DNA from 3 places in the Diaphorobacter sp. B2A2W2 genome. Region 3 is predicted to be linked to each of the others. Evidence: predicted binding sites of a transcription regulator. Region 3 holds the regulator's gene; each other region holds the start of a gene.
What was found. Region 3 encodes FNR, which switches genes on or off when oxygen is low (the NO sensors DNR and NnrR bind a similar motif). Its sites were predicted from a motif close to TTGATNNNNATCAA; they were not measured.

Region 1 (7,447 bases), on a different contig from region 3:
CTGCGTGCGGTCGCCCGAGCGGGTGGCGGCCTGGCTGCGGCGCAGCCAGCCGAGCAGCTCGTCTTGCAGCAGCGTGGGCCAGCCGAGGAACGCGGACTGCACGCGCACCGCGAAGGGCAGGGCGAACTCGTGGGTGATCTCCAGCTCGCCGCCCAGGGCCAGGGCCTCCTGCACCGTGGCGGCCGACAGCGCGCGGCACACGGGCTCGAAGTGCGCCATGCGCTCGGGGGCGAAGAACGGGTCGAGCGCGCGGCGGTACTGCGTGTGCAGGGGCTGGTCGTAGCCATTGGGCACGGCCGGGTGGGCGGACACCGCACTGCTGAAGGTGGCATGGTCGCCGAGCACCTGCATGACCTCGGCGTGGCGCAGGACGGACCAGTGCTGCGCGTCGCTGTGCGCCAGCGGGCAGCGCTCGCGCAGCTGGTCGTAGGCGGCGCGCTGGTCGCGCAGGACTTCGGGGGCTTGCGGGTCCCAGCGGGGCGGTGTCGTGGTCATGGCAGTCTCCTTGGAAGGCTTCCTGCGGCTTCGCCCACCCGGCGAGGCGATCGCAGACGGGTTCTACAGTCCCAGCGCGTCGGCCAGCGCGTTCATGCGCTGGCTCACGCCGGCATCCATGGCCATGGGGCGGCCCCATTCGCGCTGGGTCTCCCCGGGCCATTTGTTGGTGGCGTCCAGTCCCATCTTGCTGCCCAGGCCTGCCACGGGTGAAGCGAAGTCCAGGTAGTCGATGGGCGTGTGCTCGATCAACAGGGTGTCGCGCGCCGGGTCCATGCGTGTGGTCAGGGCCCAGATGACTTCCTTCCAGTCGCGCGCGTCCACGTCTTCGTCCACCACCACGATGAACTTGGTGTAGAGGAACTGGCGCAGGTGGCTCCACACGCCCATCATCACGCGCCGCGCGTGGCCCGCATAGGCCTTGCGGATGCGCACCACGGCCATGCGATAGCTGCAGGCCTCGGGCGGCAGGTAGAAGTCGATGATCTCCGGGAAGGCGCGCTGCAGCAGCGGCACGAACAGTTCGTTCAGCGCCAGGCCCAGCATGGCCGGCTCGTCGGGCGGCTTGCCCGTGTAGGTGCTGTGGTACAGGGCGTCCTGGCGCTGCGTGATGCGCTCGACGGTGAACACGGGGAACTCGGCGCACTCGTTGTAGTAGCCAGTGTGGTCGCCGTAGGGGCCTTCCAGCGCGTGCTGCCAGCCGCTCTTGTGGTTGGCATCGGGATGGATGTGGCCTTCCAGCACGATCTCGGCGCTGGCCGGTACCGACAGCGGCACGCCTAAAGCGGGCGCCACCTCGGTGCGCGCGCCGCGCAGCAGGCCGGCGAACTGGTATTCCGACAGCGTGTCGGGCACGGGCGTGACGGCGCCCAGGATGGTGGCCGGGTCGGCCCCGATGGCCACGGCCACCGGGTAGGGCTGGCCGGGGTTGAGCCGGCAGTGGTCGGCAAAGTCCAGCGCACCGCCGCGGTGCGACAGCCAGCGCATGATGAGCTGGTTCTTGCCCAGCAGCTGCTGGCGGTATATCCCTAAGTTCTGGCGTGCCTTGCGCGGCCCGCGCGTGATGGTGAGGCCCCAGGTGACCAATGGCGCCACGTCGCCAGGCCAGCAGTGCTGGATGGGCAGGCGGGTCAGGTCGACGTCGCTGCCCTCCCACACCACCTCCTGGCAGGGCGGGCGGCGCACGGTGGCCGGGGCCATGCTCCACAGCGTCTTGAGCAGATCGCGCTTGCCCCACAGGTCCTTCATGCCGCGCGGCGGCTCGGGCTCCTTGAGCTGCGCCAGCACTTCGCCAAAGGCGCGGATCTCTGGCAGCCCGGCCACGCCCAGCGCGCGCGCCACCCGCCCGGGCGTGCCGAACAGGTTGGCGAGCACCGGCATGGTATGGCCCGTGGGGTGCTCGAACAGCAATGCGGGGCCGCCCGCGCGCAGTACGCGGTCGGCCAGCGCGGTCATTTCCAGGTGAGGGGATACGGGCTCGGCAATGCGGCGCAATTCGCCCGCGGCCTCCAGCTGGGCCATGAAGTCGCGCAGGTCGCGGTAATGCATGCTTTGAATGAAATCAGGCTCCAGCGCTTATCCAGCAAGCGCTAGCAGCTATTGTTTCAGGAGTCCAACGGCAGGCCCTGCCATTGCGGCGCCAGGGCGTGCTCCAGCCCCAGCAGGTCCAGCACGCGGGCCACGCTGTGGTCCACGATCTCGCCCACGCTGGTGGGGCGCTGGTAGAACGCGGGCATGGGCGGGCACACGATGCCGCCCATCTCGGTCACCGTCGCCATGTTGCGCAGATGCACCAGGTGCAGAGGGGATTCGCGCACCATCAGCACCAGGCGACGCCGCTCCTTGAGCACCACGTCGGCCGCGCGCGTGAGCAGGTTGTCCGCCAGGCCGTGGGCCACGGCCGCCAGCGTGCGCATGGAGCAGGGCGCCACCACCATGCCGTGCGCGGCGAACGAGCCGCTGGCAATGCTGGCGCCCACGTTGGCGAGGTCGTGCACCACGTCCGCCAGCGCCTCGACGCTGGCTCGGTCCATGTCCAGCTCGTGGCGCAGGTTGCGCCAGCCGGCGTCGGAGACGACCAGGTGCGATTCCACGTTGGGCATGTCCTGCAGCGCCTGCAGCAGGCGTGCGCCATACACGGCGCCGCTGGCGCCCGAGATGCCCACGATTACGCGGTGGGGCGGCTGGCTCATGCGGCGGCCTTGGAGCGCAAGGGATGGTCGTGCAGGTCGGCCTGGATGCGCGCCAGCACCTGGGCGGCCTCGGCCGGGTCGAAGTCCTGGTGGTTGCGCTTCTTCACGCCGTATTCATGCAACTGGAAGTGGCGTGCCGGCGTAATGCCGTGGCGCGCCAGGCTGCTTTTCACGCACACCAGGGGGCAGCCGTCGAGCGCGATGATGGGACGGCCCGAGCGCGCCAGCTTGACCAGCTTGGGCACGTCGCCCCCCACGCCAGCGATGCACGACATTTCCGCCACGCCCTCACGGTCCAGCCGCACGGCGACATGGTTGGCCAGCTGCGCGGCGCTGGAGCAGCCGGAGCAGGAATAGACCAGCGGGTGGACATCGCAAGGGGCAGGTTCCGTCACGAACGACCTCCAAAGAAGGGCGGAAGAGGCGGCAATTGTCGCGCAAGCTGCGGGGCCCAGCGCGAGAGCACGGCGCGCGGCGCCCAGTGGCGCGGGTCGAGCACGGGCAGGTCGATGGCGTCCAGTGCGTTCTTGACCACCAGGCCCAGCTCGGTGTCGCCCTCCATCACCAGGCGGCGGTTGAAGAACAGTGTGTCCGGGTCCTGGCGGCGTTGCGCCAGCAGCACGAAGTCCTGCGCATTGGCGCTGATCGCGAGGTCCGGGTTGGCCTGCGGCGCGCTGGGCGCAAAGCGCTGGCCGTTCCAGGTGAAGTCGAAGGCCACGCGCGCGTCGCGCACGCGGATGGACAGGCGCTTGTCCTTGAGCAGGTCCTTCACGTCCTGCGGCAGGTGGCGCGACAGGGCCAGGTTGATGGCCGTAACCAGCAGGACCGAGCCCGGATAGGCGGGCAGACGCGAGAGCACGGCGCCCACGGGGCGCGGCAGGGTGAACGGTGCGGGTGGGGTAGCGGTCATGGCTTGAAGGAGTAAGTGCGGTGGCTCAGGATGTCACGGCGGGCTGCACCAGATCCAGTCCGGGCTTGCCGTGCCAGTAACCGTTGCAGGGGGCCTCGGGCATCAGGGGGCGCATGCGGTCAAGGGCACCTGCATCGGGTTGGGGCGCCTTGCGGGCCGCGTCGAAGGCGGCGATGACCTCTGCCATGTGCTGCGATTGGGGGGACAGGCGCAGCAGTTCCACGCCCAGCGCGCGCAGCGCAGGTACGTCCTGGATGAGGTTGTGCACGCGCGCCGACTGGGTCTGGATGCCGTTGAGCACCAGGAAGCCCTCGCCTTCGCGGGTGGCCAGCAGCTGGCCGTCCGGGTGCTCGATGCAGCGAAAACCGCAGTCGTCCTTGGGCAGGTTGTAGTGGCGTGCCGTGAAGCAGCGCGCCGAGAACGCCAAGGGCATGCGGCCGTAGGCGAAGACTTCGGTCTCCAGCCCCGCGGGTTTGTGTTGCTGCAGCACGGCCAGGTCGGCCTCGCGCATCTCCAATGGCATGACCCAGCGGCTGGCGCCCAGGCCGACCATCCAGTTCAGCGAATCGGCATTGAACAGGTTGAGCTGGGGGCCGGCGACGAAGGCGCGCTTGCCTGCGAGCTGGTGCACGGCGCCCATGTCGTTCGCCTCGATGAGGAATTCCTCGTCCTGGGCGATCTTGTGCATGGCGGATACGTCGGAGGTGGACTCCAGCAGCACCATGGTGGAGAGCACCGGCTGCTTGCCGGCGTCGCGCAGCATGCGTGCGATGTCGATCCAGTCGCTCTGGCGCAGCTCGCGGCGGCGCGAGCACACGGCTTCGCCAAGGTAGACGACGTCCACCGGCGTCTCGGCCATGGCCTGGTAAAAATCAAAAACGGTATCGCGCGGCCAGTAGTACTGCAGCGGGCCCAGGGCTAGTTTCATCTTGATGCTCTCAGTTCTTCAGGGGGCCAAGCGCAGTCCCCGCCGCATAAATCGGCGTGACCCAGGCCCAGGCTGCCGGGCAACGGCACAGGGGGTGTTCTTCGCACTTCATTTCCAGGGGCGGTGGTAGGCGCCCAGCGTGTGCTGCTGGCCCTCGGCCACCTGGTCCAGGCTGGCCATCCAGGCGGTCTTGGGGCTGTACAGGTGGCCTTGCGCCATGCAGTGGTCGATGGCCTCGCGCCAGACCTTAGTCACCTGGGCCACGTACGCGGGGCTGCGCTGGCGGCCCTCGATCTTGAAGGCACGCACGCCCATCTTCACAAGCTTGGGCAGCAGTTCCAGCGTATTGAGGCTGGTGGGTTCCTCCAGCGCGTAGTAGTTGCTCTCGTCGCCCACGTCGAAGCGGCCCTTGCAGAGCGTGGGGTAGCCGGCGTTCTCGCCGTTGCCGTAGCGATCGATGAGCACGCCATTCAGGCGCGACTCCAGGCCCTTGGGCGTCTCCTGCCAGCGCACGAACTTCGCGGGTGAGCACACGCCGTGCGTGTTGGGCGACTCACCCGTGGCATAAGACGACAGCGCGCAGCGCCCTTCGACCATCACGCACAGGCTGCCGAAGGCGAACACCTCGATCTCCACCGGCGTGCGGTCGATCACCTGGCGCACCTGCTCCAGCGAGAGCACGCGCGGCAGCACGGCGCGCTGGATGCCGAACTGCTGGTGGTAGAAGTTGATGGCGTCGTGGTTGGTGGCCGAGCCCTGCACCGACAGGTGCAGCCGCAGCTGCGGATGGTGGCGCATGGCGTATTGCATAAGGCCGGGATCGGCCATGATCACGGCGTCGATCCCCCAGGCGGCCGCGCGGTCCAGGGCGGCGCGCCAGGGGGCGGGGTTGGCGGCCTGCGGGTAGGTGTTGAGTGCCAGCAGCACCTTGCGCCCGCGCGCATGGGCGTAGGCAATGCCGTTCTGGATGGCCGCCTCGTCAAAGTTCAGACCCGCGAAATTGCGTGCATTCGTCGCGTCGCGCAGTCCGAGGTAGACGCAGTCGGCTCCGCCGTCAACGGCCGCCTTGAGTGCAGGCAGGCTGCCGGCGGGGCAGACCAGTTCGGGTGCGGAAGGGATGTCGGGGGAAGTCGGTTGGCGGGCTGGGTCGGTCACGGGGGCGCTCTTTCGGCTGGCTTGTGCGCGGATCGTCTGATCCTGCGCAGGCTGCGTACCTTAGGTCGCGGTGAATACCCATAACCTGATTTTTGTCAACGATGGGCCGGTCGTTCCTGAATAAACAGATCGGGATTGACCAAAGCCCAGGCAAAAAAAGGCCCGCTGTCCGCGGGCCTTGTCCAGGGGGTCAGCTGAAGAAGCTCTTGAGCCGGTCGGTCCAGCTCTCGGTGGACGGCGAATGCTTGGCGCCGCCCTTCTTGAGCGACTCGTCCAGTTCCTTGAGCAGCTTGCGCTGGTGCTCGGTGAGCTTGACCGGGGTTTCCACGATGATGTGGCAGTACAGATCGCCGGGGTAGCTGGCGCGCACCCCCTTGATGCCCTTGCCCCGCAGGCGAAACTGTTTGCCGGCCTGTGTGCCTTCGGGGATATCGATGGCCGCCTTGCCCTGCAGCGTGGGCACCTCGATCTCTCCACCCAGCGCCGCGGTGATGAAGCTCACCGGAACCTGGCAGTGCAGATCGTCGCCGTCGCGCTCGAAGATGTCGTGCTTCCTGATGCGGATCTCGATGTACAGGTCGCCCGGCGGTCCGCCATTGGTGCCCGGTTCCCCGTTGCCGGTGGAGCGGATGCGCATGCCGTCGTCGATGCCGGCGGGGATCTTCACCTCCAGCGTCTTTTGTTTCTTGACCCGGCCCTGGCCGTGGCAGGCCGTGCAGGGCTCGGGAATGATCTTGCCCGTGCCGCGGCAGTGGGGGCAGGTCTGCTGCACGCTGAAGAAACCCTGGCGCATCTGCACCGTGCCAGAGCCCTGGCAGGTGCCGCAGGTCTTGGCGCTGGTGCCGGGTTTGGCGCCGCTGCCGTGGCAGGTCTCGCAGCTTTCCCAACTGGGAATGCGGATCTGCGCTTCCTTGCCCTTGGCAGCCTCTTCGAGCGTGACGTCCATGGCGTAGGACAGGTCGTTGCCGCGGTACACCTGCCGGCCACCGCGCCCGCGCGCGCCGCCGAACATGTCGCCGAAGATGTCTCCGAAGGCTTCGGCAAAGCCACCAAAGCCCTCGGCGCCACCCATGCCGCCACGCATGTTGGGGTCTACGCCCGCGTGGCCGTACTGGTCGTAGGCGGCGCGTTTCTGTGCGTCGGACAGGATCTCGTAGGCCTCCTTGGCCTCCTTGAACTTCTCCTCGGCGGGCTTGGCAGCGTCACCCTGGTTGCGGTCAGGGTGGTACTTCATGGCGAGCTTGCGATAGGCTTTCTTGAGCTCGTCGTCCGAGGCGTTCTTGGGAACGCCAAGGACCTCGTAAAAATCTCTCTTGGACATGGGCAATCTTCAGGCCGGTTGGGAGCACGAACGCCGCGCGAACCCCGGCTGGCGGGGCCCGACGCGGCGGCTAGGCACGGGATGCGCTGGCGCGATCAGCCCTTCTTGACTTCCTTGACCTCGGCATCCACCACGTTGTCGTCCTGCGCGGCGGCGCCGGCGGAGCCACCGGCGGCAGCTTGCGCAGCGGCAGCCTCGGCCCCTTGAGCGGCCTGCGCATCGCCGTACATCTTCTCGCCGAGCTTCTGGCTGGCAGCCATCAGTGCGGTGGTCTTCTCGTCGATGGCGGCCTTGTCCTCGGTCTTAAGGGCAGCTTCCAGGTCCTTCACGGCGGCCTCGATCTTTTCCTTCTCACCGGCGTCCAGCTTGTCGCCGTGCTCGGACAGGCTCTTGTTCACGGTGTGCACGGCGGCCTCACCCTGGTTGCGGGCCTGCACCAGCTCCAG
Region 2 (7,447 bases), on a different contig from region 3:
GCCGAATACTCGCGCGTGCCCGTCATCAACGGCCTGACCAACGAGTTCCATCCTTGCCAGATCATGGCGGACCTGTTCACCTACATCGAGCACCGCGGCTCGATCGCGGGCAAGGTCGTCGCCTGGGTGGGCGACGGCAACAACATGGCCAACACCTGGCTGCAGGCGGCCGATCTGCTGGGCTTCACCGTGCACGTGAGCACCCCCGGCGGCTATGAGGTGGACGAGAAGCTCGCCTTCGGCGGCAAACCCCACCGCGCGGGCTGCTACAAGGTCTTTGCCGATCCCATGGATGCGTGCCGCGGCGCCGACCTGGTGACCACCGACGTGTGGACCAGCATGGGCTACGAGGCCGAGAACGAAGCGCGCCGCAAGGCCTTTGCCGACTGGTGCGTGGACGCCGAGATGATGGCCGTGGCCAAGCCCGACGCGCTGTTCATGCACTGCCTGCCCGCGCACCGCGGCGAGGAGGTCATGGCCGACGTGATCGACGGCCCCCAGTCCGTCGTCTGGGACGAGGCGGAAAACAGGATGCACGTGCAGAAGGCACTCATGGAGTACCTGCTGCTCGGCCGCGTCTAAACCTATCCCGCATCCCACCCATGGCCCCCGCGCAACTCCACCCCACGCGCCCGGGCCATCCACCCTGCCCCGCCCGCCAGCGCCCGCTGGCGCCTGAACTGCACGCGGCCGCCCGGCGCATGGCGGCACGCGTGCATGCGCTGCAGGTGCGCATTCATACCTTCTACCTGAAGTTCCTCCAGGGCCACACCTAGCGGCCCGGTTCTGCGCGGCAGGCGCCCCAGCGCATGCCCGCCCTCCCATCGCTCCCCTTGATCGCCCGCGATCCCCGGTGCCGGCTGCGCGTCGCACCTGGGATGGGGCCCGTTGCCGATGCACCAGAACCCGAGGAACCTGCATGTCCGTCCCCGTCCACCCCTGCCTGCACTGCGGTGCATGCTGCCAGAACTACCGCGTGGAGTTCTCCGTCTATGAACTGCAGTCCATGGGCGGGCGCGTGCCCGACGCCCTGGCCCATGAGGCCGGAGGCAACCGCTACCGCATGAACGGCACCGAGCGCCACCCCGTGCGCTGCGTGGCACTGGCCGACCTGGGCAACGGCTGCATCGGCTGCGGCATCTACGACCAACGTCCCCAGCCGTGCCGCGACTTTCCGTTCGCCTCCTACGGTTGCCACGACACGCGCGCCAAGCTGGGCCTGCCGCCGTTGGGCGACACGCAGGAGTGGCCGCAGGCCGCTTGAATTGGTTCTTCAAAAAGAAGAGCTGCTGGCGCTTGCCAGGCAATGATTTCAGATAGTTTTGATACTGAAACCTTTGCCTGGCAGGCGCCGGCAGCTATGCTTTTAGGCCCGCGACCGGGCTATCCCGGCTTCAGGGCTTGCGTGCCGGCGCGCAGCGGTCTCCTGCGCAGGCATTGCAGCCCCCGCAACTGCTGCCGGTCTTGGCCATGGGCGCCAGTGCCGGGTGCACGCGCGCGGCGCGGGCGCGCCAGCGCTGCGGCAGCCAGCGCCACAGCAGCGCCAGGGCGGCCACGGCCACGATCACGGCGGTGAGAATGTCTTGCCACATGGTTCTGCTCCTTGGTGACGGTTTCAACCACCGCCCAGCGCCAGGGCCACGCGGTAGGTGATGAAGCTGGCCGCATAGGCCAGTGCGAAGAGATAGCCCGTCATGACGAGCGGCCAGCGCCAGCCGTTGGTCTCGCGGCGCACGGCGGCGATGGTGGAGACGCACTGCGGCGCGAAGATGAACCACACCAGCAGCGACAGCGCCGTGGCCAGCGACCATTGCGCCGCCAGCATGGGCGCGAGCTGCGCGGCCGTGTCGTCGGCCGAAGCGGCAATCGCGTACACCGTGCCCAGGGCGCTCACCGCCACCTCGCGCGCGGCCATGCCGGGCACCAGGGCGATGCTGATCTGCCAATTGAAGCCGATGGGCGCAAAGATCACCTCCAGCGCGGCGCCGATGCGCCCGGCGAAGCTGTATTCGATGGCCGGCCCCGTGGCGTCCGCCGGCGGCGCGGGGTACGACGACAGGAACCACAGCAGGATGGTGACCAGCAGGATGATGCCGCCCACGCGGCGCAGGAAGATGCCCGCGCGCTCCCACAGCCCCAGCGCCAGGTTGCGCACGCTGGGCCAGCGGTAGGCGGGCAGCTCCATCAGCAGCGGCGTGGCGCCGTCGCCGCGCCGCGCCAGCCGCGCAACGGCCGCCACGGCCATGGCGCTCACGATGCCGCCCAGGTACAGCGCGAACAACACCAGCCCCTGCAGGTTGAACAGCCCCGCCACCGTGCGATCGGGGATGAAGGCCGCGATGAGCAGCGCGTACACCGGCAGGCGGGCCGAACAGGTCATCAGCGGCGCGATGAGGATGGTGACGAGCCGGTCGCGCCAGTCCGGAATGGAGCGCGTGGCCATGATGCCCGGCACCGCGCAGGCGAAGCTGGACAGCAGCGGAATGAACGAGCGTCCCGACAGGCCGACGGTGCCCATCACGCGGTCCAGCAGGAAGGCCGCGCGCGGCAGGTAGCCGGATTCCTCCAGCGCCAGGATGAAGAAGAACAGGATCAGGATCTGCGGCAGGAACACCAGCACCCCGCCTGCGCCGGCGATCACGCCGTCGGCCAGCAGGCTGCGCAGCGGCCCCTCGGCCATGTGGGCGTTCAGCCATTCGGCCACGGCGGCCGTGGCGCCTTCGATCCAGCCCATGGGCACCTCTGCCCAACTGAACACGGCCTGGAACATCAGGAACAGCGTCACCGCCAGCAGCAGCATGCCCCACAGCGGGTGCAGCACCACGGCGTCGATGCGGTCGTCGCGCTGCAGGCGCAGCGCGGGCTCGCGCACGGCCAGCCCCATGATGCGGCGCACTTCCTGGTGCAATTGCTGCACGCGCTGCGGGCGGTCTTCCTCCAGCGCATTGACGGGCGGTGGCGCCTGCGTGCCCACGGCGGCGCCGCGGGCGGCCTGCGGGGTGGCCGTGTCCAGCCACTGCAGCAGCTCGCGCGCCCCGTCGGCGCGCACGCCCACGGTGGTCACCACGGGCAGGCCCAGTTCGCGCGCCAGGACTTCGCGGTCGATCTGGATGCCCTGCTGCTGCGCCATATCACTCATGTTCAGCACCAGCACCATGGGCAGGCCCAGGTCGCGCGCCTCCAACACCAGGCGCAGGTTCAGGCGCAGGTGCGTGGCATCGGTCACGCAGACCAGCAGCTCGGGCATGGCCTCTCCTGGGCGGCGGCCGGTGACCACATCGCGGGTGACGGCCTCGTCCAGGCTCTGCGCGTGCAGGCTGTAGGCGCCGGGCAGGTCCAACACGCGCACGCGCCGGCCGCTGGCGGTGGTGAACAGGCCTTCCTTGCGCTCCACGGTGACGCCCGCGTAGTTGGCCACCTTCTGGCGTGCGCCGGTCAGCACATTGAACAGCGCCGTCTTGCCGCAGTTGGGGTTGCCCAGCAGCGCGATGTGCAGGGGAGATGCCGCCGTGCTCATGCCGCGGCCTCCAGCGCATCCACGCGCACCTGCACCAGGGCCGCCTCATGGCGGCGCAGGGCAAAAGTGGCCTGGCCCACGCGAACGGCCAGGGGGTCGGCCGCGGGAAAGCCCCGGGCAATCACGCGCACGGGCTCGCCCGGCAGGAAACCGATCTCCATCAGGCGCAGCACCATGGCCTGCGACCGGCCATCCTGCGCTGGCAGCAGCCCGGCAACCGTGGCCGGCACGCCATGCGGCAAGGTGTCCAGCCCCCGCGGCTGCGCGGCGTCATTCCCCGTGTGAAGCATGTTGTATTGCAGTCAATGAATAAAAGTAATTCTCATTCTAATGGAACTGCACGCTGCTGGATTGATGCACATCAGGACCTGTGGCGCGTCACAATGACACCCCCTGCGACGTACGCCATGACCACTCTTCACCCCTGCCTGACCTGTGGCGCCTGCTGCGCCAGCTTTCGCGTGGACTTCTCGGTGCACGAGACGGAGGAATTGGGCGGCTGCGTTCCCGATGGGCTGGTGGTGCCGGTCACGGACCACACCGCGCGCATGCGCGGCACGGACCATGCGCAGCCGCGCTGCTCGGCTCTCACGGGCCAGGTGGGCCAGCGCGCGGCCTGCGGCATCTACGAGTGGCGCCCCTCGCCCTGCCGCGAATTCGAAGCCGGCAGCGCTGCCTGCAACCGCGCGCGCCAGCGCCACCATCTGCCGGCACTGAACGGGCTGGTGCTCTGAACGCCGCAGGACCCGCTTTCACACGGGCAACCCGCCGATACGCCCCTTGAATTCCTGCAGCGAAAAATAGGTCTGCACCTGGCGCACGCCCGGCAGGCGGTGCAGGCGCCGCTGCAGCAGCTCGGAATACGCGTCCAGGTCGGTCGTTACGACCACCAGCAGGAAGTCCGCGGGGCCCGAGATGCCGTGGAACAGCACCACCTCGGGAATGGCGCACACCGCCTCCTCGAACGCCACGGACAGCGCCTCCGTCTGGTGGTCGATGCCCACCATCACGAAAGCCATCACACCCAGCCCCACCGCACGCCGGTCCAGCTGCGCGTGGTAGCCGCGCACTACACCGGCGTCCTCCAGCCGCTTCACGCGCCGCCAGCAGGGCGACTGCGACAGGTGCGCCATTTCGGCCAGTTCGCCGGAGGTCAGGCGGGCGTTGTCCTGCAGCGCGCGCAGCAGCTGGCGGTCGGTACGGTCGATCTCGGCTTGCATGATTTAACCCAAAAATGTCTCTGTGAGAATGGATTATCTAAATGAATCACCCATCAGGGATAAACCATTTACCCGCCCCTCCGCCGCGCATAGCATGCGCGCCATGACCGCCACCTCCACGCCATCGCCTGCGCTCTGGGACATCTCTGCCCCCGTGCATGCGGGTAGCCCCGTGTTCCCGGGCGATACACCCTACCAGCAGCAGTGGAGCGCCACACTGGGCCCTGGCTGCCCGGTGAACGTGAGCGCACTCACGCTCTCGCCTCACGTGGGCACGCACGCGGACGCGCCCCTGCACTACGCAGCGGACGGCGCAGCCATCGGCGCCCTGCCGCTGGAAGCCTTCATCGGCCCCTGCCGCGTGGTGCATGCGCTGGACTGCGGGCCGCTCATCGAATGGCACCACATTGCCCATGCGATGACGGGCACTTTGCCGCCGCGGGTGCTGGTGCGCACCTACGCCCGCATGCCCTTGGACCGCTGGGACGCGGGCCTCACGGCCTACGCGCCCGACACCATCGAGCGCCTGGCCGACGCCGGCGTAGTGCTCGTGGGCATCGACACCGCCAGCATCGACCCCGCCGACAGCAAGCCGCTGCCCAGCCACCAGGTGATCCGCCGGCGTGGCCTGCGCGTGCTGGAGAACCTGGTGCTGGATGATGTGCCCGAGGGCGACTACGAACTCATCGCGCTGCCGCTCAAGCTCACCACGGCCGACGCATCGCCCGTGCGCGCCGTGCTGCGTGCGCTGCCGCCGCGCGCATGACCATTAGGCCGTTTTGGCCTCTAACGCTCATGCAGCAAGCGCCAAAAGCTACTTATTAATAGCAAAAACCACATGACTACCTTGCAAGAGTGCCGCACACGCGATGCGCAGGACCCGCTGCGCAGCCTGCGCGACCATTTCAGCCTGCCCGAGGGCGTGATCTACCTGGACGGCAATTCCCTGGGCGCTCTGCCCCGCGCCACGCCGGCGCGCGTGGCCCAAGTAGTGCAGCAGGAATGGGGACAGGACCTCATCACCTCGTGGAACAAGGCTGGTTGGGTCAGCCTGCCGCAGCGCCTGGGCAACCAGTTCGCTCCCTGGATCGGCGCGGGGCCGGACCAGGTGGTGTTCACCGACACCACCTCGGTCAACCTGTACAAGGTGCTGTCGGCTGCCGCGCGCGTGGCCCGCGCGGACCATCCCGGTCGCACCCAGCTCGTCAGCGAGCGCAGCAATTTCCCCACCGACCTGTACATCGCCCAGTCCGTGTGCCAGGAGTACGGACTGGAGTTGGTGCTAGTGGAGCCCGAGGAAATCGCCACGCGGCTGACGCCCCAGGTCGCCGTCCTGCTGCTCACCCACGTGAACTACCGCACCGGCGCCATGCACGACATGGCCGCCGTGACCGCGCAGGCGCACGCCCACGGCATTCTGTGCGTCTGGGACCTGTGCCACAGCGCGGGCGCCGTGCCCGTGCACCTGCTGGCCGCGAATGCCGACTATGCGGTGGGCTGCAGCTACAAGTACCTGAATGGCGGCCCTGGCGCGCCCGCCTTCGTGTGGGTGCACCCGCGCCTGGCGGACCGCCCGGATGCGACATTTGCGCAGCCGCTGTCGGGCTGGTTCGGCCATGCCGCGCCCTTCGCCTTCACGCCCGACTACCAGCCCGCACCGGGTATCGCACGCTACCTCTGCGGCACGCAGCCCATCGTGAGCCTGTCGGCCCTGCAGTGCGGGCTGGACATCTTTACCGCCGCCGAGCCTCTGGGCGGCATGGCGGCGCTGCGCGCCAAGTCGCTCGCACTGACCGATCTGTTCATCGCGCTGGTCGAGGAGCACTGCGCCGGCCACGGCCTGGAACTGGCCACGCCGCGCGATCATGCGGCGCGCGGTTCGCAGGTGTGCCTGACACGCGGCGACGGCCTGGGCGTTCAGGGCGTCGGCAGCGGGGCCTACGCCATCGTGCAGGCCCTGATCGCGCGCGGCGTGGTCGGCGACTTCCGCAAGGGCGACGGCGGCAAGCACCTGGACATCCTGCGCTTTGGCTTCACGCCGCTGTATGTCGGATTTGAAGACGTGTGGAATGCCGTGCAGCACCTGCGCCAGGTGCTGGAATCCGGCGAATGGCGCAAGCCCGAGTTCAACCACCTCAACGCCGTGACCTGACCATGACCTGCCCCCACCACCCCAGCGCATCCTCCGGCGCCACCGAAGCCATCGTTCGCCAGGAGGGCGCACAGCTCGACTTCAGCCACAGCATGAGCTATGGCGACTACCTGCAGCTGGACAGCGTGCTGGGCGCGCAAAGGCCCCTGTCGCCCGCGCACGACGAGATGCTGTTCATCGTGCAGCACCAGACCAGCGAGCTGTGGATGAAGCTCATGCTGCATGAGCTGCACGCGGCCATCGCCCATATCGCGCGTGACGAGTTGCCGCCCGCTTTCAAGATGCTGGCACGCGTGTCCAAGATCCTCGAGCAGCTGGTGCACGCCTGGGACGTGCTGGCCACCATGACGCCGCCCGAGTACACCGCCATGCGCCCGTACCTGGGCCAGTCCAGCGGTTTCCAGAGCTACCAGTACCGGTGCATCGAGTTCGCCATGGGCAACAAGAACCGCGCCATGCTGCAGCCCCATGCCCACCACCCCGAGCGCCTGGCCCAGGTACAGGCGGCCTACGAGGCGCCCTCGCTCTACGACGAAGCACTGCGCCTGCTGGCGCGCC
Region 3 (7,447 bases):
ACGCCGATCCAAGCGCGAATGCGGCCAAAAGTCCACGGCCCCAGCACCAGCCATACACCGCTTCCTACGCCAAACAGGACCATGCACAAGGCTCCGCGGAGCACGCTTCCGCTGAGAGCGGCAGTCAACAGTGCGGTATACAGAAGGCCGCATGGCAGGAGCGCCCAGGCCACACCCGCGGTCAGGAGCCCGCCAGGCCGAGAGACCAAGGGCTTGACCTTCGCCCAGGCAGCACGCCCCGCCCGCTCAACCCACAAGGGCTGCTGCGCTTGCACCATCATCATCCCGCCCCACGCGAGGATGAGCACATGCATCAGCGTCCAAAGGGGGCGCAATGCCGAGGTGCTTTGCCCCAGCCATGCGAGTTGCTCCATGGCCAGCGCAACCACCGCCCCTGCGGCGCCGTAACCGATCAGGCGCCCCACGTGAAACTGCGCTACCCGTTGGAGGATTCCGCGGCGGGACGCCCATTGAATGGTGTGGGTGGCGTCCGGCGTGCCACCCAGCCCCGTAAGCGCCGCGCAGGGAACAGAACACATCGCCAAACAGTGAGCCCCTCCCATCAGCCCCATCAGGAAGGCCGTCGTGGCCAGCGCCCACAGCATGGGTCAAATAATCCGGGAAAAGCGAGCGCGGTTACGGTCAGCCTGCAGATACTTGTCGAACACCATGGCCACGCCGCGCACGAAATACCATCCCATGGGCGTGACTTCAACGCCCTCATCACTGATTTTCACCAAGCCCTGAGCCGCCATTTCTTGCAGTTGCTGTAATTCCGCATCGAAATAACTGCGGAAATCAATCAGCCAAGACTGTTCCAACGGCTCAAACAGCAATTCACCTTGGCACATCAACGCCATGATGACTGCGCGGCGCACCAAGTCGTCCTTGGTCAACGCCAGCCCGCGCACCACAGGCAAATGCCCCTGGTTAATGCAGTCGTAATACTCGTCCAGCGTTTTCACATTTTGGCTGTAAGTAGCGCCCACGCGCCCGATGGCAGAAACGCCCAGACCAATCAGGTCGCAATCGGGCTGCGTGCTATAGCCTTGGAAATTGCGGTGCAGCCTGCCTTGCCGCTTGGCCACCGCCAGCGCATCGTCAGGCAGCGCAAAATGGTCCATGCCCACGTAGACGTAGCCGGCTTCCTGGAACACATCAAGTGACCGGGCCAGCATGGACACCTTGGCCGAAGCCATGGGCAACTCGGCCGTGATGATGCGTCGCTGCGACTTGAAGCGTTCTGGCAAGTGAGCGTACGCATACAGCGCGATCCGGTCTGGCCGCAGCTCGGCTACCTGCTCCAAGGTGCGATCAAACGACTCCGGTGTCTGTCGCGGCAGCCCGTAGATCAAATCCACGTTCACCGATTCAAACCCGAGCTTCCGAGCCGCATCGACCAACGCGAACACCTTTTCGGCAGGCTGAATGCGGTGCACGGCCTTTTGTACTTCAGGGTCGAAATCCTGCACGCCAAAGCTCAGGCGATTGAAACCCAGCTCCGCCAACAATCCCAGCCGCGCTTCATCCACGGTCCGGGGGTCCACTTCTATGGAGTACTCCCCCCCCGGAACGAGGACGAAACTGCGCCTCAGCATGCCCATCAGTTCGCGCAAACCGTCATCCGTCAGAAAAGTAGGCGTGCCTCCGCCGAAATGCAGCTGGCTCACATGCTGACCCACACCGCAGTGCGCCGTATGCAGGTCGATCTCACGGCTGAGGTAACGCAAGTAGACCTCTGCCCGCTCTGGATGCCGGGTAATGATCTTGTTACACGCGCAGTAATAGCACAGCGATTCACAAAACGGGATGTGGACATAAAGCGACAAAGGCATCGCCTTGGCTACCGAACCCACGCGACGCTGCTGCAGCGCAAGGATGTATTCCCGCTCGCCAAAAGCCTCGACAAAACGATCAGCAGTCGGATAAGAGGTGTAGCGCGGCCCTGGGACGTCAAAGCGACGCAGGAGCTCTGTTGTAACAACGGTCATGACGGGATTCCTTGCACTTTCATATCACTGTGCCGTAGAGTCCCCCATGAGTCCTTGACGTTGATCAAGCGCCCATAAGGTCCTTGTGGCGACAATTTGACTTCGGCTCAAAGTCGTCCAACGGCCTACGGCATTCCATGTCTCCCAGCCGTTCAGAGGTAAGCTCAAGCCATGAACAGGGTTCCCATGCATACGAATCTCCAGACCATCAAAGTTGCCTGCTCAAACTGCAATCTGCGTGAGCTGTGCATGCCCGTGGGTCTGGACGACCAGCAACTCAAGCGCATCGATGACATTGTTGCTGTACGACGCAAGATCAAGCGTGGCGGCACGCTTTTCCGGAACGGTGAACCCTTCACATCCCTTTTTGCCATCCGCACCGGATTCTTCAAGACCTGTGTCGCCACCGAAGACGGTCGCGATCAAGTGACGGGTTTTCAAATGGCGGGCGAGATCATCGGCCTGGATGGCATCGTGAGCGACCGCCACACTTGCGATGCGGTGGCGCTTGAAGACGCCGAAGTATGCGTCATGCCCTTCGACCGTATTGAAGAGTTGTCGCGCGAAGTAACGGCACTACAGCACCATGTGCACAAGATCATGAGCCGCGAGATTGTTCGTGAGCATGGGGTCATGCTGTTGCTGGGGAGTATGCGTGCCGAGGAACGCCTTGCCGCATTCCTGTTGAATCTCGTACAACGCTTGCATGCCCGGGGTTTCTCACAATCCGAATTGGTGCTGCGCATGACACGCGAAGAGATCGGCAGCTACCTGGGATTGAAACTGGAAACCGTCAGCCGCACGTTTTCCAAGTTCGTGGAAGAAGGTATTGTGGAAGTAAAACAGCGCCATGTGCGCATCGTCGATACCGATGCGCTGAAGCGCATTGTCAACAGCCAGCAAGCCTGCCATTAAGCCTCGGTTTTTTGTTCATTCATAACTGATCGGCGGAAAGATCAGGAAACGTATTTGGCGCAATCAGCCGGCCGCGCCCCTTTGGGCACGGGGCAGCGATTCAACTCAAAGGGCGAGAGTGACAACAGCGTCGTCAATGCGCTGGAAGCCATGAGTACGAACCAGAACGTGAAGAAGGCGATGGTATACACACCTTCGCGCGAGAGATGCAGGGGTTGATCAAACCACTGCAGCGCTTCTGGATCCACGAAGGCGAACACTACCATTTCCATGACGCCCGCCATCAAAAAGGCCGGCCACGCGATCCACATCAATCGTTGCATCCACATTCGCCCATCTCCTAGCAAGTGTAGTTGACAGCCTAGCATCTGTTCTCCGGCATGCAAAGAGGACTCGCCCTGCCGGTCAGCGCGGTTGATCCTCCAGCGGAGTAGCTGCATGGTTGCGCCCCTTCATGGCAGGCGTCATGTCGCCCCCAGACTCCTTCAGGGTCTCGTTGATGTTCAAGCCCCGTTGGTAATAGTCTTCCGCGATGACGGGGTCGGGTTTGCTCACGGCCAGCCAGAGGGTCACGAAGCCCGCAATGATGACAATCACCGGCCCCGCGATGACAAGCCAGACATGGCCAAACGTCCACCAAGGCTTTCCGTCGTCGTCCAGTTTCATGGGGGAATTACTCAACATTTATATTAACTCCTCGCTCATTTATGAGCACAGCTTGTTCATTTGTATTCCACGACCGCCTTCAGCGGGGTACGAGGAATACGGATTTCTCTGCCACTTGGGCTTTATCACCCTGCGCTTGAATATCGAAATACACCGTATGCGATCCAGGAGATGCTGAGCCATACGGAATTTGAAGACGGACAACCACCCATCGGGATTCCGCCGGTCCAATGTCAATTGCGGTCTCGGACGCCACTTCCAACCCTTCCATGCCGTGGGCGCTGATGGTGTAGCGCTGCGCCCCCTCCGTAGCGTTCATGATCTGCAGCCGGTAGATATTTTCCAGCTTGCCTCCCGACACGATGCGCGAGAGCGCAGCGCGATCGCGCACGATGTCCACCTTCAACGGGGTGCGTACCACCAAGCTGGCCAGCATGCCGATGCACAACACCACCAGCACCGCTGAATAGAACAACACACGGGGTCGCAGCACGCGTTTGAGCATTTGCGACTGGGTCCAGTGGTTCTTGACGCCGTTCTGCGTTGAGAAGCGAATCAGCCCGCGCGGATACTTCATCTTATCCATCACGGTATTGCAAGCGTCCACGCAGAGACCGCAACCAATGCATTCGTATTGCAGTCCGTTGCGAATATCGATACCCGTTGGGCAGACTTGGACACATAGCGTGCAATCGATGCAGTCACCCAGTCCCGCAGCTTTGTGGTCTACCGTCTTGTTACGGGGCCCGCGAGGCTCGCCGCGCTCGGGATCGTAAGAGACGACCAGCGTGTCCCTGTCGAACATTGCGCTTTGGAAACGCGCATAAGGGCACATGTATTTGCACACCTGCTCGCGCAGGAACCCTGCGTTGCCGTACGTGGCCAACCCATAGAAGATCACCCAGAATATCTGCCACCCTCCTTGCAGGGCCAGCAACTCTCCCCCCAGCTCGCGAATCGGAACGAAATAGCCCACGAAGGTGAAGCCGGTCCAGAATGCGACCGCAATCCAAATGGCTTGCTTGACAGATTTTTTCCAGATCTTCTCAAATGTCCACGGACCATTGTCCAGGCGCATACGGGCACTGCGGTCGCCTTCGACTTTGTGCTCGATCCACATGAACATTTCCGTGTATACGGTCTGGGGACAGGAGAAGCCGCACCACAGGCGTCCCGCCACTGCAGTAAACAGAAAAAGCGACAGCGCGGAAATAATCAGCAAACCCGTCAGATAAATGAAGTCCTGCGGGTAAAGCACCAAACCAAAAATATAGAAACGGCGTGCTCCGAGGTCAAAGAGCACCATCTGGCGCTGACCCCACTCCAGCCATGGCAGGCCATAGAAAACCAGCTGTGTCAGAAACACCATCGCCCAACGCCAACGAGCGAACACTCCACTTATCGAGCGTGGATAGATTTTCTTTTGCGCCTCATAGAGCGAAATGACCTCGGTCTGCGAACTTTCGGCCCCCACTGGCGTGATAGGAATCACCTTACGGGGCTGACCTTCGGCTGGCTTCATGGTGGAATCTCAAAAAGGAAGTGCAACTTCCAAAACGCAAAACGGCCGGCGCCCCTCGACGGGGAGCCGGCCGCACAGGGAGCATCAGCGCGGGGCGCCGGCCTTATTGGACAAACCCCATACGTATGCCGTCAACACCTTGATCTGTGCATCGGTCAACTTGCCCGTTTGGGCAGGCATCTCGTTGGTCTTGCCATTGTTGATCATAGCGGTGATGGCAGCTTCGCCCCAGCCATGCAGCCAGATGTCATCCGTCAGATTAGGGGCACCCAGGGCCACATTGCCCTTGCCGTCCATCCCGTGGCATGCAGCGCACGCAGTGAACTTCGACTTGCCCAGAGACGCCTTCAGGGAGTCATGCGGGCTTCCCGAAAGGCTCAGGACATAGTGGGCGAGGTTGCGCACATCTTCCGGCGAGCCCACGGCGGCCGCCATGGGAGGCATGACGCCAATGCGCCCATCGTGGATGGTCTTCTGGATCTGATCAGGCGCACCGCCGTGCAGCCAGTCACCGTCGGCCAGGTTGGGGAAGCCCTTGCTGCCGCGGGCATCGGAACCATGACACTGCGCGCAGTTGTTCATGAACAGACGCTCACCAATTGCCATGGCCGCTGTGTCGGCCGCCATCTCTTGGGGCTGCATGGCCTCGAACCGCGCATACAGGGGCTGCAACTCTGCGTTAGCCTTGTCCACTTCGGCTTGGTACTCGCCCAGCTGCGTCCAGCCCAACTTACCCTTAAAGGTCCCCAATCCGGGATAGGCAGCCAGATAGCCAGCACCGAATACCAGCGTGATGATGAACAGCCACATCCACCAACGGGGCATGGGGTTGTTCATTTCCGTCAGGTCTTCGTCCCAGACGTGACCGGTGGTGTTGTCGGCCGTAGCCTCGACCTTCTTGCGGGACGTGATCCACAGCAGCAAGCCGCAGGCCACGATACCGATGATGGTGATTCCGGCCACGTAGAAGGACCAGAAGTTACTCGTGAAATCGCTCATGGGTTATCTCTTTTCTTGTGGAGACTTCTTCAGTCCTCGGCGAAGGGCAACTGTGCTGCCTCCTCGAACCGGGCCCGGTTGCGGCGCATGAAGGCCCAGAACCAGATGCCCACGAAACACGCCAGCGACGCCAGCGTGGCCACGATACGCATGGTGGTGATGTCCATGACCAGTTCCTCGATTACTTGAGCGCACGGCCCAAAACCTGGAGATAGGCCACCACGGCATCCATCTCTGTCTTGCCCTTGACCTGCTCGGCGGCGCTGGCGATCTCCTCATCCGTATACGGGACGCCGACCGTGCGCAATGCCTTCATGCGAGGAGCGACGACGGAAGGATCGATCTGGTTCTTTTCCAGCCAGGGATAGGCGGGCATATTGGATTCGGGCACCACGTCGCGCGGATTGTTCAGGTGAATGCGATGCCATTCATCGCTGTACTTTCCACCCACGCGATGCAGGTCGGGCCCAGTGCGCTTGCTACCCCATTGGAAGGGATGGTCGTAGACGAACTCGCCAGCCACCGAGTAGTGGCCATAACGCAGGGTTTCCGCACGGAACGGACGGATCATCTGCGAGTGGCAGTTGTAGCAACCCTCGCGCAGGTAGATATCGCGTCCGATCAATTGCACTGCCGTGTAAGGCTTCACGCCTTGAACGGCCTCAGTCGTCGATTTTTGAAAGAACAGAGGAACGATTTCCACCAGGCCGCCGACGGCCACAACCAGCAAGATCAGCACGATCATCAGGAAGTTACTGGTTTCGACCTTCTCGTGCGTGAAGCCGGTGGATGCTTTGTTATGCGTATTGGACATGTAGTTGACCCTCCGAACTTCAGGCGTGAGCGGGTTTCACGGCGGGAATGGCCACCTTGACGGAGCGTCCGGAGATCGCCGTCACCCAGACATTCCATGCCATCACCAACATACCGCCGAGGTACAGCAGACCGCCAAAGAAGCGGATCGCGTAGAACGGATAGGTCGCCTTGACGCCTTCCACGAAGGTATAGGTCAGCGTGCCGTCGGGGTTCACGGCGCGCCACATCAGACCTTGCATCACGCCAGCAATCCACATGGCGGCGATGTACAGCACGATGCCGATGGTGGCCATCCAGAAGTGCAGTTCAATTGCCTTGATGGAGTGCATCTTCTCCTTGCCAAACAGGCGAGGCACCAGGTAATACAGCGAACCCATGGTGATCAGACCCACCCAGCCCAAAGCGCCTGCATGCACGTGGCCCACAGTCCAGTCGGTGTAGTGCGAGAGCGCGTTGACGGTCTTGATGGACATCATCGGGCCTTCGAACGTGGACATGCCGTAGAACGACAGCGACACGATCAGAAAGCGCAGGATGG

Region 1: a site for FNR is predicted at 5,766-5,779, ahead of ubiU (ubiquinone anaerobic biosynthesis protein UbiU). Genes of this name have one in related genera too.
Region 2: a site for FNR is predicted at 3,869-3,882, ahead of AC1PPL_RS05355 (FeoA family protein). Genes of this name have one in related genera too.

What each region holds. Positions count from the first base shown of each region.
Region 1 covers NZ_JBWZOR010000002.1:261,548-268,994, forward strand. The annotation lists gene AC1PPL_RS04425 (cytochrome P450) at 1-495, opposite strand, end outside; gene ubiD (4-hydroxy-3-polyprenylbenzoate decarboxylase) at 559-2,043, opposite strand; gene AC1PPL_RS04435 (UbiX family flavin prenyltransferase) at 2,100-2,687, opposite strand; gene AC1PPL_RS04440 (putative zinc-binding protein) at 2,684-3,082, opposite strand; gene ubiT (ubiquinone anaerobic biosynthesis accessory factor UbiT) at 3,079-3,597, opposite strand; gene AC1PPL_RS04450 (U32 family peptidase) at 3,623-4,525, opposite strand; gene ubiU (ubiquinone anaerobic biosynthesis protein UbiU) at 4,634-5,680, opposite strand; gene dnaJ (molecular chaperone DnaJ) at 5,871-7,001, opposite strand; gene dnaK (molecular chaperone DnaK) at 7,097-7,447, opposite strand, start outside.
Region 2 covers NZ_JBWZOR010000002.1:447,499-454,945, reverse strand. The annotation lists gene argF (ornithine carbamoyltransferase) at 1-582, shown strand, start outside; gene AC1PPL_RS05375 (hypothetical protein) at 603-776, shown strand; gene AC1PPL_RS05370 (YkgJ family cysteine cluster protein) at 920-1,264, shown strand; gene AC1PPL_RS05365 (hypothetical protein) at 1,395-1,592, opposite strand; gene feoB (ferrous iron transporter B) at 1,616-3,517, opposite strand; gene AC1PPL_RS05355 (FeoA family protein) at 3,514-3,807, opposite strand; gene AC1PPL_RS05350 (YkgJ family cysteine cluster protein) at 3,925-4,251, shown strand; gene AC1PPL_RS05345 (Lrp/AsnC family transcriptional regulator) at 4,270-4,737, opposite strand; gene kynB (arylformamidase) at 4,832-5,503, shown strand; gene kynU (kynureninase) at 5,576-6,889, shown strand; gene kynA (tryptophan 2,3-dioxygenase) at 6,892-7,447, shown strand, end outside.
Region 3 covers NZ_JBWZOR010000008.1:81,750-89,196, reverse strand. The annotation lists gene AC1PPL_RS13825 (sulfite exporter TauE/SafE family protein) at 1-605, opposite strand, end outside; gene hemN (oxygen-independent coproporphyrinogen III oxidase) at 609-1,991, opposite strand; gene fnr (fumarate/nitrate reduction transcriptional regulator Fnr) at 2,163-2,906, shown strand; gene AC1PPL_RS13810 (hypothetical protein) at 2,948-3,235, opposite strand; gene AC1PPL_RS13805 (FixH family protein) at 3,312-3,590, opposite strand; gene ccoG (cytochrome c oxidase accessory protein CcoG) at 3,652-5,094, opposite strand; gene ccoP (cytochrome-c oxidase, cbb3-type subunit III) at 5,179-6,093, opposite strand; gene AC1PPL_RS13790 (cbb3-type cytochrome oxidase subunit 3) at 6,123-6,260, opposite strand; gene ccoO (cytochrome-c oxidase, cbb3-type subunit II) at 6,275-6,907, opposite strand; gene ccoN (cytochrome-c oxidase, cbb3-type subunit I) at 6,927-7,447, opposite strand, start outside.